Regions from separate parts of the Pseudarthrobacter sp. NPDC092424 genome, predicted to be linked through region 4. Evidence: predicted binding sites of a transcription regulator. Region 4 holds the regulator's gene; each other region holds the start of a gene.
What was found. Region 4 encodes LexA, which represses DNA repair genes until DNA is damaged. Its sites were predicted from a motif close to TCGAACANNTGTTCGA; they were not measured.
Positions count from the first base shown of each region.

Region 1: a site for LexA is predicted at 1,979-1,994, ahead of ACIQCN_RS11835 (shikimate dehydrogenase). Genes of this name have one in related genera too.
Region 2: a site for LexA is predicted at 2,691-2,706, ahead of ACIQCN_RS05640 (DUF222 domain-containing protein). Genes of this name have one in related genera too.
Region 3: a site for LexA is predicted at 2,493-2,508, ahead of ACIQCN_RS05395 (DUF6504 family protein). Genes of this name have one in related genera too.

Region 1 covers NZ_JBIVQC010000007.1:135,655-139,860, forward strand. The annotation lists gene ACIQCN_RS11825 (LysR substrate-binding domain-containing protein) at 1-193, shown strand, start outside; gene ACIQCN_RS11830 (IclR family transcriptional regulator C-terminal domain-containing protein) at 190-984, opposite strand; gene ACIQCN_RS11835 (shikimate dehydrogenase) at 995-1,867, opposite strand; gene ACIQCN_RS11840 (Bug family tripartite tricarboxylate transporter substrate binding protein) at 2,086-3,057, shown strand; gene ACIQCN_RS11845 (tripartite tricarboxylate transporter TctB family protein) at 3,119-3,670, shown strand; gene ACIQCN_RS11850 (tripartite tricarboxylate transporter permease) at 3,667-4,206, shown strand, end outside.
Region 2 covers NZ_JBIVQC010000002.1:565,850-570,055, forward strand. The annotation lists gene ACIQCN_RS05625 (alpha/beta fold hydrolase) at 1-803, shown strand, start outside; gene ACIQCN_RS05630 (glycosyltransferase) at 800-1,546, opposite strand; gene ACIQCN_RS05635 (dienelactone hydrolase family protein) at 1,835-2,581, shown strand; gene ACIQCN_RS05640 (DUF222 domain-containing protein) at 2,771-4,206, shown strand, end outside.
Region 3 covers NZ_JBIVQC010000002.1:521,600-525,805, reverse strand. The annotation lists gene ACIQCN_RS05420 (mycoredoxin) at 96-353, opposite strand; gene ACIQCN_RS05415 (SOS response-associated peptidase) at 452-1,216, shown strand; gene ACIQCN_RS05410 (VOC family protein) at 1,254-1,676, opposite strand; gene ACIQCN_RS05405 (chorismate mutase) at 1,696-2,016, shown strand; gene ACIQCN_RS05400 (hypothetical protein) at 2,023-2,412, opposite strand; gene ACIQCN_RS05395 (DUF6504 family protein) at 2,541-2,882, shown strand; gene ACIQCN_RS05390 (DNA polymerase III subunit alpha) at 2,879-4,206, shown strand, end outside.
Region 4 covers NZ_JBIVQC010000004.1:39,529-43,734, forward strand. The annotation lists gene ACIQCN_RS08035 (histidinol-phosphate transaminase) at 1-704, opposite strand, end outside; gene ACIQCN_RS08040 (LysM peptidoglycan-binding domain-containing protein) at 784-1,152, opposite strand; gene lexA (transcriptional repressor LexA) at 1,503-2,240, shown strand; gene ACIQCN_RS08050 (ATP-dependent DNA helicase) at 2,278-4,206, opposite strand, start outside.

The sequences.
Region 1 (4,206 bases), on a different contig from region 4:
CCGGGCCGGCATCGGGGTGGCGGTGATGCCATCGTCGCTGGTTCCGGAGGACCTGAAGATCATCACCCGACGCTTTGACCTGCCCCCGGTAGGCGACGTCGATTTCACCCTGCTCCGCAACCCGCTGGCCAACACGGAGGTGGTGGATGCGCTGACCCAGGCCATCCTGGGCCGCGCCCTGAAGCAGCCTTAACTCCTGTGCGGGCTGCGTCCGCCATAGTCGTCGCCAATATGGCGGGCCGCGTCCAGCAGCAGCGGCACGATGCTCTTTTCGATCTCCCCCGGCCCGATCCGGTGTCGTTGCAGCGACACATTCAGGGCTGCCACCACCTGGCTCCCCCGCCACACCGGCACGGCAACTCCGCGAAGGCCCTCCTCAAGCTCACCCGAAACAATGGCCCACCCGGCCTGGCGGGCGGCATCCACCGCCGTCCGGAGCTCGTCGATAGTGCTCACAGTGTGGTCCGTGAAGGGCCGCAGCTGGACGGTCTCCAGATAGGCGTCCAGCTCATGGCCGGCGAGCCCCGCCAGCAGGACCCGGCCCATTGAGGTGGCCCACGCCGGGAAGCGCGTTCCGACATTGATGGAAACACTCAGGAGCCGGGGCGCCGCCACCCGCGCAACGTAGACGACGTCATCCCGGTCCAGGATGCATAGCGACGTGGTCTCGTCAAGCTCCGCCGCCAGCGTCTTCAGATGCGGTTCGGCGATCCGCGGCAGTGTCAGGTTGGCCATGAAGGAAGCACCGATGTCGAGGGTGCGGGGCGTCAGTTCAAAGAAATTTCCCTCAGCACGCAGGTAGCCAAGGTCGGTGAGGGTGAGCAGGAAGCGCCGGGCGGCGGCGCGGCTGAGGTCTGCCCGTCCGGCCACTTGGGTAACCGTCAGCCGTGGTTCCTTGGAGGTGAAGGCGAGCAGCACCGCGAACGTCTTCTCCACGGACTTCACAAAGTGGGGAGGCGCGGGCTCTTCCTCGACGGCGCTCACGGCTGCTACATTACCTGCCCTGCCGGAGCAGGCTGAGGAAGTGCTCCCGCATGCGGGGGGCCTGTGGTTCAAGGCCTGTGATGAGGCGGAAGGCGTCAACGGCCTGGCCTACCGCCATGTGCCCGCCGTCCAGCACCCGGCAGCCTTTGTCTGCGGCGGCCTTGAGCAATTCGGTCTGGATAGGACGGTAGATGATGTCCGCCACCCATTGGCGCGGCTTGATGACGGACGGATCCAGCGGCATGCCGGCGTGGCCCTGCATCCCGACGGGACTGGCGTTGACCAGTCCGTCCGCATCCGCCAGCGCCTCCGCGGCGTTGTCGAGCGGTACCTGGCGGACGTCGCGGCCCGGAAAGAGCCTGGACATCGCGGCGGCCCGCTCCGCGGCCCGCACCGGGTCAACGTCCGCCAGGATCAGGGACTTGGCGCCTGCCGCAAGCAGCGCGTAGGCGACGGCAGCACCGGCGCCCCCGGCACCCAACTGCACCACTTGGTCCAATTCCGCGTCTGGAAGACCTTCCTGAAGGGCCGTGCCGAAGCCTGAATAGTCGGTGTTGTGGCCGATAAACCGGCCGCCCCTGATCAGGACGGTGTTGACGGCACCCAGCCGCGCGGCGTCGTCCGATAATTCATCCAGGTACTGAAGCACCACCTGCTTGGCCGGCACCGTGATGTTGAACGCGTTGAATCCAAGGTCCTGGCCAGCCTGCAGCAGCTTCCCCACATCGGCGGCCGGGCGGTTCAGGACCGTCAGGTCTACGGGGCGATATAGGTACCTGAGGCCAAAGCAATCGGCTTCCCGCTCGTGCAGGGCGGGGGTCAGGGAGTGGGATGTCCCCTCCCCGATCAGCCCAACCAAATACGATTCCGAGACTGCACTCATGCGCACGCCCTCCTGTAAACCACCGCAATAAACGGCCCGTTGGTCACGATTGGGGCGCAGGCATTGCCCGGGGCCCCCGGTGTGAACTACATTACAGGTAGTGTTCGATTTATGCACATATGTTCGCCTAGCGCACAAGATCGACAACTAAAGCCAGTACGCCGCCCAAAGAAGGGCCGCGTTGCACCCCGTTACGGAAATCAAAGGAGCCACCGTAAATGAAAGCCTTCATCAAATCACTGGCCGTGGGGACCATGGGCCTCATGGTCCTCAGCGGCTGTGCATCCGGCAACAACAGCAATGCTGACGCTGAATTTCCGAGCCAGGACATCAGGCTGACCGTTCCCTGGGCCGCGGGCGGTTCGGGCGACCTCACCGCCCGCACCATCGCGCCGATCCTGGAAAAGGAGCTTGGCGTTGAGGTCATCGTCGAGAACAAGCCCGGCGCCAACGGCTCCGTGGCCTACAACTGGCTCAAGGACCAGAAGCCGGACGGCTACAACCTGTCGATGATGGGTGTGGAAGTGGCCACGCTCCAGTTCCAGGACTACGACATCGACCCGTCCAACTACGAGCCCATCGGGCAGGGCCTGGCCGGCCCCGGCGCCATCGCGGTTCCGGTGGACAGCCCCTACAAGTCGCTCAAGGACCTGGTGGCGGACGCCAAGGCCAACCCCGGAAAGGTGACCTACTCCAGCCCCGGCGTCGGCTCGGTCTGGGACTCGCCGGCGCAGGGCCTCCAGGAACTGGCCGGCATCGAACTGACATCCGTCCCGTTCGACGGCTCCGCACCGGCAGTCGCGGCCGCGGCCGCAGGTGACGTCGACTTCTCCATCGACGCCATCGGCACCCAGAAGAACCAGGTGGACGCCGGCAAGCTGCGCTACCTGGCCATGCTCACGGATGAACGGGATCCCAAGAACCCGGATGTCCCCACCGCCAAGGAGGAGGGCATCGACCTCCAGAACGCCTCCTGGGTAGGCATCATGGCCCCGGCCGGAACGCCGGAGGACGTGGTGAAGAAGCTGTCCGAGGCCATGGGCAAGGCCGTCGAGGACCCGGAGTACCGGAAGGTCATCGAAAGCTCCAACCTGGTCCCCACCTTCAAGGACTCCGAAGAAATGAAGGCATTCCTTGACGAAGAGGCCGACCGCTACGGCCCGTGGATCAAGTTGGCGCAAGGAAAATAGCTCCTGAATCGGGGCCGGCCGCCATCCGGCGGCCGGCCCCGGTACCAGTTAGGAAACTCCCATGAACGATTCCGCAGCGCTCCCCCCGGCGGCGATGGATCCGTCAAATCCTGAGCAGGACCACGCCGAAGCGTACATCCATCCAGCCCCCGAGTCGCTGGTCACGGACCGGGCGCACCGCATCCGCGAACTGGTTCCGGCCGCCGTCACCATTGGTTTCGGCGTGCTCATCCTGGTCCTTGCGCAGGCCATCCGCTCAGGTGTCCGCGTGGAACTGGGCCCCCCGTTTTGGCCCACCATGCTCGCCTGGGCGCTGGTCGCCGTCGGGCTCCTGCAGGTGGTTGTCAACGTATTGCGCGGCGTAAGCCGGGCCAACCTTCCCGAGCCTCTTACTGGCTGGGGCGTAGGGCGCATGCTGGCCACGGCCGCCATCCTGGTGGGCTACCTGCTGCTCTGGAATGTCCTCCAGTTTTGGCTCATCACCCTGGCAGCCACAGCCGGACTCACGTTCCTGTACGGCGGACGCGGCTGGAAACCGCTGATCGTGTTTCCCGCCATCGTGGCCGCGCTTCTCCATTTCCTCTTCGTTGTCGCATTGCGGGTGAACCTATGATCCAGATTGCCGCTTCTCCAGTCACAGACGGCATTCTTGCCGTCCTCCAAGTGGACACCCTCCTGTACATCGGCCTGGGCATCCTCGTGGGCATGCTTGTGGGTGCCTTCCCCGGCGTCACCGCCACGATGGCCGTGGCCCTCGCCAGCGGATTCACGCTGACGCTTGAACCCATCCAGGGCCTGGCCGTCCTCCTGACCATCTATGTGGCCGCGCAGTTCGGGGACCGGGTTCCGGCCATCCTGATCAATACCCCAGGCACACCGGCGTCCATCTCCACCACGTTCGACGGCTATCCGTTGGCGCTCAAGGGCAAGGCCGGCCTCGCGCTGACAACATCGGCATTCGGCTCCGCATTCGGCATGCTTTTTGGCATCCTGATCCTCGCCGTCGCCGCCGTCCCGCTCTCCGAGTTCGCCCGCCAGTTCGGCCCGCCGGAGATGTTTGCCCTGGTGGTGTTCGGCCTGACCATGATGGTGGGCGTGTCCTCCGGACGTATCCTCAAGGGACTGGCCGCAGGAGCCTTCGGACTGCTG
Region 2 (4,206 bases), on a different contig from region 4:
GCAGCCTGGCGGCATTGGCCCTGGGGAATCCGGACAATCCGTGCATCGTGATGGTTCCCGGCGCTACTGGTTCCAAAGAGGATTTCGTGCTCATGATGCCCGACCTCGCCGACGCCGGCTACTTCGTGCTGAGCTACGACCTCGCCGGGCAGTACGGCTCCGCGGCCGCTGGCCCGGAAAACCTGGTTCCGCCCCGGCGGCACTACGACTACCAGCTGTTCGTCGATGACTTCGTGGCCGTCCTGGAAACCACGGCCACCCCGGTCCATGTGGTGGCCTATTCCTTCGCCGCCATCGTTGCCCAGCTTGCCTACGCGCAGCGCCCGCAACTGTTCAGGTCCCTGACCCTCCAGAGCTGTCCGCCCGAGGCCGGCCAGAGCTTCAGAGGCGTAAGCCGCGTGGGCCGCTTCAGCAGCTGGGTGAATGGCAGGATCGGTGCTGCCCTGCTGATCTGGGGCATCCGCAGTGGCAGGTTCGTCCATGTCCCGCCGGGGCGGCGCAGGTTCGTCAACCACCGCTTCCGGTTCACCCGCAGGCAAGCCGTCCGCGACATCTACACCCTGATGCAAAAAGCGCCGGACCTCCGTGGAACACTGGCGGAGGCATCCCTTCCCAAGTTTGTTGCCGTGGGCGAACACGACCTGTGGCCGCTCCGGCTGCACCGGCTCTTTGCCCAGGACATCAAGGCACGGATCGGCATCTACCGTGGAGGCCACAGCCCCTGCGAAACGACACCGCACCAGTTCAGCCGGGACCTCATCACCCTCTACGCCAAGGCGGACCGGCCGGCGCCACAGGACTAGAGCTGTTCCCGGCGCCACCGAACACGGTCCCGCCGCCGGCGCAGGGGCGGTTCGTCCCGGAATTCGACGCGGAAGGTCACCAGCGACATCACGATGCGGCGCCGGAAGGATGACCAACTGGCGAAGGGCCGAGCCGAAACCCCGACTTTCAGCGTCGGATCGTACACAACGCCCATGTCCGACCGCAGCCGGTAGGAGATGTCCAGGTCGTCATGGACCAGGTCGTTGTCCCGGACGACGGAGGCGCGGATTGCCGCCCAGAGCTCGCGGCGCAGGGCGAAGTTGGAGCCATACACTGGCGGATGGCCCAGCAGGAAGCCGATCACGCTGAAGTAGGCGCCGAGGAATACGTGCCGCCCCGCCCAGCGGACCAGGGCGTTTCCGCCATAGAAATCACCAGGGCCCGTCACTGCCGTGCGGGCTCCGGCGGTACGGAGGATCCGCTCCACGTGTTCCAGCCAGTCACGCGGCGGCCGCGAATCCGTGTCAAGCCGGGCGATGATCGTCCCCGCTGCCGCGTCAAACCCGGCGGCAGCAGTCGCAGGGATGCCCGGCAGGTCCACGGATATCCGATTCACGCCCGCTGCTGCGCAGATGGCAGCAGTGTCGTCACTGCTCGAATTGTCCACCACGATGATCTCGTCGGCGGGCCTGGTCTGCCCGGCCAGCATGGCAAGGCAGACCTTCAGCTCGGGACCGTCATTGCGGGTAGGGATGACTACCGAAACTGTGGGAACCTCCATAGCGAGAGCCTACCGGCACCTTGCGCTCAAGGAGCCTGTAGATCGCGATACGGAAGCGGCGTCAGCAGCGCGGCGATGCAGACCTCCTGCCCTGCGCTCCGGCCTAAGTGCCACGTCGCCCAAGAACCCACCACGCCGGTGAGGGCCCTTCCGCGCGCCTGGTTGTCGGATTCGAGGCGGTGCGGATGGTCGAGGAGGGGCATTCCGTTGACGCATACCCCATCTTCCCGACTTCCGTCCGAAAGCGGCTGCCGCCCGCGTGAGTGCGCCGGACGGTATCCTGACCGAATGATCGAGATCACCGCCCCGGACGGCCTGGCCGAAGCCGTCCTCGCCCGGCCCTCAACCGGCGAAGGCCCTTTTCCGGGCATCCTCTTTTACATGGACGCCTTCGGGCTCCGCCCCCGGATCGAGGAAATGGCACAGCGCATCGCAGACTGGGGCTACATCGTCATGGCTCCCAACGTGTTCTACCGCGAGGGAACGGTTGCCCAACTGGACCCCGGTATCGATCTGACCAGTGAGGCCGGACGCAAAACCGCAGGGCAGCTCGCTTTCCCCCGCATCGGCCGGCTAACCGCCGGGCTAGCCCTTCGGGACATCGACGCCTGGCTCAGCGCCCTCAACGCAGTCGACGGCGTCTCCCCCGGTCCCATGGGCACCACGGGCTACTGCATGGGTGCCCGCCTTGCAGTCCGAACAGCTACGGCCCACCCGGAAAGGATCGCCGCATGCGGGGGCTTCCATGGGGGCGGACTGGCCACGGACGACCCGGACAGTCCGCACCTTGGGCTAGCCCACGCGAAGGCACGTTTTGTCTTCGGCCATGCCGACCATGACAGGAGCATGGACCGGGATGCTGTCGCCCGCCTGGGCAAGGCGCTGGCGGCGGCCGGCCTTCCGGCGTCGAACGAAATTTACCTCGGCGCCGCCCACGGCTACACCATGGCTGATTCCGCGGCCTACAACGACGCTGCAACAGAACGCCACTTCAGCGAGTTGCGGGAACTGTTTGACTCGACGCTGAAGCGTTGAGCCGGCGGCTCTGGAGATGGGTGCTCTCCGCCCTCCAGCGCTCAACCAGGCCTCAGCGAACGGGTAGCAAATACTTGGCACCGCTTTGGCCGCCCGGATGTAGGCCCACGCAAAAAAGTTTTTGAAAGTTTTTTTGCGCGGGCCCCCAAACCCCCTCAAAATGTCAGACCCCCTTTTCATAGTTAGTACATGGCAAGCGAAGCGGCGATGGGGGCATTCGAGGCGATCGATGCCGCCCTTGCCGTGCTGCACGCCGAGGTAGCCGCATCGGCTGCCCGGGTCCCTGAGGCTAACGATCCCCTGGCGGCTGTCGCTGACGAATGCCTGGACATCCTGGCGGGTGTGGCACAGACCGAGGCCCGGGTTTCCGCCCTGAAAGCCGATGCCGCAGCCCGGTACGCGGACTCCGCCCGGTCTATCGCTGCCCCGGGCATGCCCGTGCAGGCCCAGGAAATGGCCATCGCCGCGGAGGTCGGCTGCGTCCTCGCCATCGGCGACCGGGCGGCCGGCGCCCTCCTATTACAGTCCTACGCCCTGTCGACCACACTGCCCCGGACGCTGGCAGCCCTTCGTGCCGGGACGGTGTCGTGGCAGCACGCCCGGGTGATGGTGGAAGAGACCGCGACCCTCGACCGGGACGCCGCAGCCGCGCTGGAGACCCACTTCCTCGACCCCGACGCACCGGACGCTGCGCGCGGCTGCCCGCCCGGGGAGATGCCCGCCTACCGCTTCCGCCGGAAAGCCCGAATCTGGCGGGAACGCAACCATCCGCACAGCATCGAAACGCGCCATGCAAAAGGCGTGGCGGACCGGTGCCTCGAATACGCTCCCGAGCAGGACGGCATGGCCAGGGTGTCCGCCTACCTTCCGGCCCACCAGGCGAACGCGATCTGGAACCGCATCACCGCCGTCGCCCGCGGCCTTCAGGGCCGGGACGAGGAGCGAACGCTCACCCAGCTACGCGCCGACCTGTTCGCTGCGGCAGCACTTCGGGGTGACAGCGGCTGCATCCGCTGCACCGGCGCCGGTGACAACGCGAGCAGCAGCGCGGACGACGGCGGGACAAGGGGACCGGCCGACGCTCCCGCTCCCCGCGCTGAAGTCTTGGTCACCGTCCCCGTCTTCGCCCTCCTTGGTACGACCGACGAGCCTGCAATGCTGGATGGCTACGGACCGATCCCGGCCTCGATGGCGCGGCAGCTGGTGGCCAGCGGAGCGGACTCCTTCCACCGGGTGCTCGTGGACCCCCGCGACGGTGCACCGCTGGAAATCGGCCGTACCAGCTACCGGCTCACTAAAGCCATGCGGAACTGGCTTCGTCTCAGGGACGGAAAGTGCCCATTCCCCGGATGCAGCAACCACTCCCTCGACAACGAGGCCGACCACCTGCTGGCCTGGCACCACGGCGGAACCACCGGAATCAGCAACCTGGGACAGCCCTGCCCCAAGCACCACCGGCTGAGGCACACCAGCGGCTGGAAACCAACTCCGGCAACGAAGAACGAACCGCCCGGCTGGGTCGCGCCGTCAGGGCGCAGATACAAGAGCGAGCACCAGGACTGGGAGCCACCCCACTGGCCTCCTTCGGTGCGTCCCGAAGTTTCGCTGAGCCCGGAACGGGGGAA
Region 3 (4,206 bases), on a different contig from region 4:
GGAAGGCTTCCCTAATGCAGATGGACAGAACGGTACCGGCAGCGCACCGCCGGTCCCGTTCTGTCTATCAAACGCGCTTTCTGGGGCGCTTTCCGCTACGCGGCCAGGCGGGTCCTGACCTCGGCGGCAGAGGGGTTGGTGGCGGCGGTGCCGTCCGGGAAGAGGACCGTGGGAACCGTGCGGTTGCCCCCGTTAAGCTGCTCCACGAGCTCGGCGGTGCCGTCCACTTCCTCGATGTTGATCTCGGTGTACCCGATGCCCTGCGCGTCCAGCTGTTTCTTCAGCCGGTTGCAGTAGCCGCACCAGGTGGTGGAAAACATGGTGATGGTGCCGGATTCGGGAGTGAAGTCCACAGGGCTCTCCTTGCTGTTGGTAATGGGGTCCGTCGGGGTCAACGGTATCGCGACCGGCGCTATTCCCGGGCGGCTTCGCAGGATGGCATGCTGGAGCCATGTGTGGACGCTATGTGATGGCACGTGCCGTGGGTGACCTGCTGGCCGGGTTCGACGCCGCCCTGGAGGACGAGGTGCACGTCCCGCCGTCGTGGAACGTGGCGCCCACCGATGAGGTTCCCATCGTCCTGGAGCGCCTGGTGGAGGACGGCGGACCAGCGCCACGGCACGTGCGCCAGCTGCACGTGGCGCGCTGGGGCCTGGTGCCCTCCTGGGCGAAGGATCCCTCGATCGGTTCCCGGATGATCAATGCCCGGAGTGAGTCCGTGCTGGAAAAGCCGGCTTTCCGGAAGGCTGTGCGGTCCCGGCGCTGCGCCGTCCCCGCGGACGGCTACTACGAATGGAAGCAGGGGCCCGGCAAAGCTAAGCAGCCCTATTATGTGCACCCCGGCACGGACCACGGGCTGGCCTTTGCCGGCCTCTACGAATGGTGGAAAGACCCTTCCGTGCCGGACGGGGAGCCGGCACGCTGGCTGCTCTCCACTTCCATCCTGACGGCAGACACCCCGCCGCCCGGGACGGAATCAACTGTCTTCGGCAAGCTGACGGAGCTGCATGACCGGGTGCCGCTGCCCATGGACAAGGACACCATGCGTGCCTGGCTCGACCCTGCAGCGGACGACGCCGCGGAACTGGTGGATCTGGTCCGGGCGCGGGTGCGGGACGTGGCGGCGGACTGGAAAGTGGAAACGGTTGGCCGGGAGGTGGGCAACGTACGCAATAACGGCCCGGAACTCATCCGGCCGGTGGAGGCGCTGTTCTAGCAGCCCCCTCAAGCAGCCCCTCTGGCGGCGGCGCCGCTCAGACGGTGACCGTGCCGGCGTCGTCCACTGTCCAGGAAGGGTTGTACGCAACTTCCCAGCGGAAGCCGTCCGGGTCCGCAAAGTAGCCGCTGTAACCGCCCCAGGGCTGGGTGACCGGTTCGGCGATGATGCTTGCGCCGGCAGCGGCCGCCTCCGCCATGACCCGGTCCACCTCATCGGTGCCGGGCAGGTTGTGGCTCAGTGTAATGCAGGGAACCGGGCCAGGGGCGTCCACGCCCGCCTCGGCCCGCATCTGGCCTGCATCCCAGAGGGAGAGGACCAGGCCGTGGTTGACCTGTATGAATACGACGTCGCCCTCCAGTTCGCGGTGGACCGGCCATCCGAGCCCGTCGACGTAGAACGCGCGGGACGCGGCAACACTGCGGACACCTAGCGAGATGAAGTCGACTCTGGGTTGCATGCTTCGATACTGTCAGACGATGGCGACAATTCAAGGAAATGATAGGGACGCCCTGGCGGACAAAGAGCAGCTTGCTGCCGTACGGGTCGCCGTTGACGAGGTGGATGACCAGATCGTCACCCTCATCGCCCGGCGCGAACGGCTCATCCGCATCGCCGGAACCCTTAAAGGGGACGACGCCGAAGTGCGGGCACCCGGACGCGTGGAACGGATCATCGAGCACGTCCGTTCGGCCGCGGAAAAGAAGGACATCGACCCGGACATCGTCGAATCCACCTACCGGGCCATGATCTCCGGGTTCATCGAACTCGAAATGCGCGTGCACAAAGGCAACGGCTAAAACCCTCTAGAGGGACTCGGAGACCGGCACGCCGGACTGGAAGTCCCTTCCGTCCGCCTCGCTGAAGGCGGTCATCACATGGCCCTCGCCCAGCCCGTTGATGGCGGCGAGCGGGAACTGCCCGGTAATGCTGGTGGCCGAATGGGTCACGCCGGAGAGGTCATAGTCCTCTTCTATGCCCTGGTCCCGGTTGAACGAGTAGAAGGCGATGGCCTCCCCGTTCATGAATTCGATGCACAGCCGCCGCTGCGCGGAGTAGTCCGGCGTGGCCCCCATCAGGCCCACCACATAGGCGCCGGAACCGGGAATGCTGCCGTCTATGTCAAAAGTGGCGATGGCAGTGGAGTCCTGCGTTGTGAGGCTTGCCTGCTTGAGGAGTGCGTCATCGGTGCTCATGGCTCCATCCTGCTCCCTGCCGCACCGTCAGTCCACCCCCGTCTAGGTTTTGTCCTGGCCCCGTCGTAGACTGGAATTATTCGAACACATATTCGAATAATTCGTTCGTTCCATCCGGGGAGGCAGCCATGGGCCTGTTCAGTGAATCCGTGGATGTGGCGTGCTCTCCGGACGGCGAGCCCCGGGAACTCTGCTGGGGCGGGCGGTCATACACGGTCTGCGCCGAACCGGTCCGCTGGTATGAGCGCCGCCAATGGTGGGCGGAGGAACGCCGCGCGCCCCTGGGCAGCGGGCCCGGCCTGGTGGACCATGAAATCTGGCGCGTCCAGGTCCTGCCCGCCGCCGGTCCGGAAGCCAACGGTCCGGATGCTGCGGGGGAGCCGCTCACCCTGGACCTTTCCCGCCATACCGGCAGCGGCCGCTGGCGGCTCCTGCGGATCCACGATGCACTGCGGCCCCGGACAGCATGAGCTTCACCCACCTCCACGTCTCCACCGCCTTCAGTGCGCACTACGGGGTCTCCTGGCCCGAGGAACTCGCCCAGGCCGCCGCGGCGGACGGGGCAACAGCGCTCGCCTGCACGGACCGGGACGGCCTGTACGGAACCGTCAAGCACCTCAAAGCCTGCATGGCCGCGGGAATCGATCCCATCGTCGGGGTGGACCTCGCAGTTTTCGACGACGACGGCGACCACCGCACCCAGGTGTCCGGCCGGGTGGTGGTACTGGCGCGCGGAAACAACAACGGGGCAGGTTACCGTGCCCTGTGCCGGCTGGTATCGGATGCCCACGCCCGCACCTCGGGCAAATCCGGGGGAGCGGTCCCGGCTGCCGTCACCCGCGCGGAACTGGCATCGCGCACCTTGGACCCGAACACCCTCAAACCCGTCCTCACCGTGCTGATCGGCCCTGACTCGGACGTGGGCCGTGCCATGGGCGGACGGCGCTACCTGCGCCCCCGCACCCTGTTCAAGGCATGGCTGGACGCCATGCCCGCCGGCACCGTGGTGACCGAAATCGTCTCCCAGCTCAGCCCTCCCGGGACGCCGCTCAGCACGGCCCACGCCGTCCGTATGCTCAAGCTCGCCGAAGAGCACCGCATCCCCGCCATCCTCACCAACGCCGTCAGGTACTGTGCCGCGGACGGGGCGCCCACAGCGGACGTCCTGGACTCGGCCCGCACCCTGAAATCCCTCCCGGAGCTCGCCGGCGAACCGCTGCTGCAGCCCACCGGCCGGGGCTGGCTGAAAACATCCGCGCAGATGCTCCAGCTGGGCAAGGAAATCATCTCCGCGGCCGGCTATGGCGCCGCGGACCTCAAACAGCTCATGGCGCAGACCGAGGCGCTCGCGGACCTCTGCCGGATCGATCCCGCATCGGATATGGGCTGGAAGCGGCCGGTGGTTCCCGAAGCCTCCGTCCTTGGCATCAGCCAGGACCCGCATGCGGAACTGACCCAGCGCTGCCACGCCGGGATCGGCAGGCGGTTCTCCGGTATCGCCGGGTCAGCTGAACGGGACATGCTGGCCCGCCTGGAGCATGAACTGGGCATCATCCGGAACCTGGGGTTTTCCGCCTACTTCCTGACCGTGGCAGAAGTGTCCCGGATGATCCAGGAAATGGGGGTCCGCGCCGCTGCGCGCGGCTCGGGGGCGTCCAGCCTGGTTAACTACCTCATCGAGGTCAGCCACGTGAACCCCCTGCAGCACGACCTGATTTTCGAGCGGTTCCTGTCGCGGGACCGGGCCACCCTGCCGGACATTGATATCGACGTCGAAAGCGCCGAACGCCATAA
Region 4 (4,206 bases):
GCCAGGGCAAACGCCTTGCTCATGGTGCGGGATACGATCAACCGCTCACGGCCGGGCAGCAGCGTCAGAGCACTCGGCGTCCCGTCGTGGGCAAACTCGTGGTACGCCTCGTCCACGATCACGATGGTTTGGCTGTCCTCGCCGGCACGGTACACCTCCTCCACGACGTCGAGTCCAAGGCCGGTACCGGTGGGGTTGTTCGGCGAGCAGAGGAAGACGATGTTGGGCTGCAGTTCCTTCACCTGCCGGGCAGCGGACTCGGCAGTGAGGCCGTAGTCGTCCGCGCGCTGTCCCGCGATGTAGCGGGTGTCCGTACCACTGGCCAGCAGCGGATACATCGAGTAGGTGGGGGGAAAGCCCAGCGCGGTGCGGCCGGGGCCGCCGAAGGCCTGCAGGATCTGCTGGAGAACTTCGTTGGAGCCGTTGGCGGCCCAGATGTTTGAGGCGTCCAGCCCGTGGCCGAGGTAGTCGGCCAGTGCCGTGCGGAGTCCGTTGAATTCCCGGTCCGGGTACCGGTTCAGCCCTGTGGCGGCCCGGGCAACGGCCGCGGTGATGGCCGCCTGCACATCCGCAGGAACGCCATGGGTGTTCTCGTTGACATTCAGGAGAATGGGAACATCCAGCTGCGGGGCCCCGTACGGAGTGAGGCCGCGGAGGTTCTCGCGGAGCGGAAGCCGGTTCAGTCGTTCTAGCTGGTCATTCACCTGAACAGTTTAGTGCCCGTGCCGGGGACCGGAAAATGTGACAATAAGCCGGCCCTGCTGCCCTGCACCGGGGATCCCGTCATCCTGCCGGAACGAACAGCTGCTGGCCCGGGATGACAGGCCCGCCGGAAAGGTTGTTCAGCTGGACGATGTCCGCCACCACGTCCCTGGCGTCGCGGTCCGGGGCCAGGCTGCCGGCGATGCTCCACAGGGACTGGCCCGGCTGGACCGTCACGGTGACCGTCGGCGTGGCCACGAGGTCCGCTGCCGAGTCTGAGGCCTTGGCGGGCGAATTGAAGAATCCGGCCATGGACAGCAACAGCGCAGCAAGCAGGATCAGCGGGATGCCGATCAGCACTACCCGGCCCCGGCGCGTAAGCCTCAGCGGCGGCAGGGGCGCCTGCGCCCGGCCTGCTGAAGCAGAGGCGTGCCGCGCGGAAACTGACAAGTGATGAGCGGAAATAGCTGACATGGACTGAGCCCTCCTGGACCGTACTGTGCTGCCCGGAATGTTCCCGGCCGCCGCATCCTTCCCAACTTCGAAGATGATCTTCGAACGACGATTGCAGTGACTAGAACACATATTCGAACTTTACTGATTCAGTTTTAGCACTTATCAACGAACAATGTCGAGACTCGCTAGAACAAATGTTTGAAAAAGCCCTGTGGCTGGCCTAGCTTTGAAGACAAGAACAACCACGCGGAAAGTTGATCAGCCGGGTCTGACAATTTGGGCGGGACCATCACGGCCGGAGCCAGAGCAAGCGGACCGGTGGCAACCGAAGGGCATTGGCAAACATGGCAGCAGCAGCGGCCGGAGGCAGGGCACTCCCGCAGGCAAAGAAGGCCGCCAAGGGCCTGACCGCCCGGCAGAAGAAGATCCTCGAAACCATCCAGCGCTCCGTCAACGACAACGGTTATCCGCCCTCAATGCGCGAGATCGGGGACACGGTAGGGCTGGCCAGCCTCTCCAGCGTGACGCACCAGCTCTCACAGCTCGAAAAGCTGGGCTACCTCCGCCGGGATCCCAAACGGCCCCGCGCCATGGAAGTGCTGATGCCGCTGACGCTGGGCGGCGCGCCCGGCAGCGGAGCCCCGTCCGCTGAAAGCCCGGCGCCGGGCTCCATTTCCGCTTCTGTCACCGAACTGCCTACCGCGCTGGACACGGCCATGGTCCCTTTGGTGGGCCGGATCGCCGCCGGCGGGCCCATCCTTGCGGAGCAGGTGGTGGAGGACGTCATGCCCCTCCCCCGCCAACTGGTGGGCCAGGGCGAGCTGTTCATGCTGAAGGTCGCCGGCGACTCCATGGTGGATGCGGCCATATGCGATGGCGACTGGGTAGTGGTTCGACGCCAGGCAGACGCGGCCAACGGGGATATCGTGGCGGCCCTCCTGGACGATGAAGCCACCGTCAAGACCTTCCGGCAGCGCGACGGCCACACCTGGCTGCTGCCACAGAACACCCAGTACGAGCCAATCCTTGGCGACCACGCCACCATCATGGGCAAAGTGGTGTCCGTCCTGCGTTCCCTCTAGGATGCGTGCCCTCTAAAGGGGCGCTCCGCGGCCAGCCTTACCGGGCCAGCCGTTCGAGCGCTGCCACCGCCGTCTTGCGGTCGGTAGTGGGCCAGAACGGCGGCAGGGCTGCGCGCAGGAAACCGGCATAGCGTTCAGTGGCCAGCCGGGAGTCCAGGACTGCCACCACGCCCTTGTCGTTCGTAGACCGGATCAGTCGCCCGGCCCCCTGTGCCAGGCGGATGGCCGCGTGCGTGGCCGAGACCGCCATGAACCCGTTCCCGCCTGCCTGCGCCACAGCCCGGGACCGTGCCGTCATGAGCGGATCGTCCGGCCGTGGAAAAGGAATCCTGTCGATGACAACCAGGCGGCAGGAACCGCCTGGCACGTCTACGCCCTGCCACAGCGACATGGTGCCGAACAGGCAGGTATCGGGTTCGTCCGCGAACTGCTTCACCAGGGCCGTCATCGTGGATTCGCCCTGGCAGAGGACGGTCATTCCCAGCTTGGGCCTCAAGGCATCGGCTGCTTCCTCGGCCGCACGCCGGGAGGAGAAAAGGCACAGGGCGCCGCCGCCGGAGGCGCGGATCAGGGCCTCGAGTTCGTCCAGCGCCTCCGGGGACACACCGCGCCCGGGCTTTGGCAGGTGGCCCGCCACGTAAAGGATCCCTTGCCTGGGGTAGTCAAAGGGTGAGCCCACGTCCACGCCGGTCCAGCTTGGTGCTCCCTGGCCCACCAGCCCCAGGCCTCCGGCGGCAGGCTCAAACGCTGAACCGATGGCAAGTGTGGCTGAGGTGAGAACCACCGTATGGTCCGCAAACAGGCCCTCGCGTAGCTTGCCGGCCACCGAAAGCGGCGCCACGTTGATCAGTACCGGCGCCGAATCGTCCGGCTGGGAGTAGCCCTGTCCCGGGTCAAAGGTGCTTGCCCGGGAAAACCAGACCACCTCCCGGTTTTCGCGTGCAGCCAGGAGCCGCTCGCACAGTTCCAGGATGAGCATCAGGCGGGACCTCGCAAGCTGGCGCCCGCCGTCGGCCGACTGGCTGCCGTCGCCCTTGGAGTCGGACAGCGCGGCGCGGCAGGCCTCACGGAGCTGGTCCACGCAGTCCAGCTGCTCGTCATTGAGGCCGTTGGGAAGCAGCCCTCCGGGCGCGCCGGCCAGGGCAGCCTCAAGGTTGGCCGCAGCGGCGTTCAGCGCGTCCACCGTGATGGCGGTGTGCTTGCGCGCCCCGGAGGCAGCGGCATGGACCATGGCCACGGACAGCTGTCCGGACACGGCGCCGGTCACCCTGTCCTGCAGTTCGTGGGCCTCGTCCACCACCACCACGTCGTACTCGGGAAGGACTGCCAGGCCCTCGAAGGCGCTCACGGCCAGCATGGCGTGATTGGTCACCACGATGTCCGCGGAGGCCGCATCGTGCCGTGCAAGCTCGCTGAAGCACTCCTCGGCCAGCGGACACTTCTGCGCGCCGAGGCATTCCATGGACGTGACGGACACCTGGCGCCAGGCGCGGTCCGTGACCCCGGGCAGCAGTTCATCACGGTCCCCCGTGGCGGTTTTGGCCGCCCATTCGCGCAGCCGGACCACTTCCTTGCCCAACTGCGAGGACGGTCCGCCCACGGCCGCGGCGAAGTGCGGCACACTGGTGTCCTCGCCCAGCGAGAACAGCTGGCCTTCCGTGGGCTCCTCGGACGGGAACCCGCCCTCAAGCTTATGCCGGCAGACGTAGTTGGACCGTCCCTTGACGAGCGACACCTTGACGGGCCGCTCCAGCGCCGGTGTGATCGCCTTCAGCAGCCGCGGCAGGTCCCTTCCCACGATCTGTGTCTGCAGCGCCAGGGTGGCGGTGGACACGAGGGCGGGCTTGTTGCTTTCCAGGGCGTGCGCAATGAGCGGGATCAGGTAAGCCAGGGACTTGCCCGTGCCCGTTCCTGCCTGGACAAGAAGGTGCGTCCCCGTTTCGATGGCCTGGGCCACCTGCCTGGC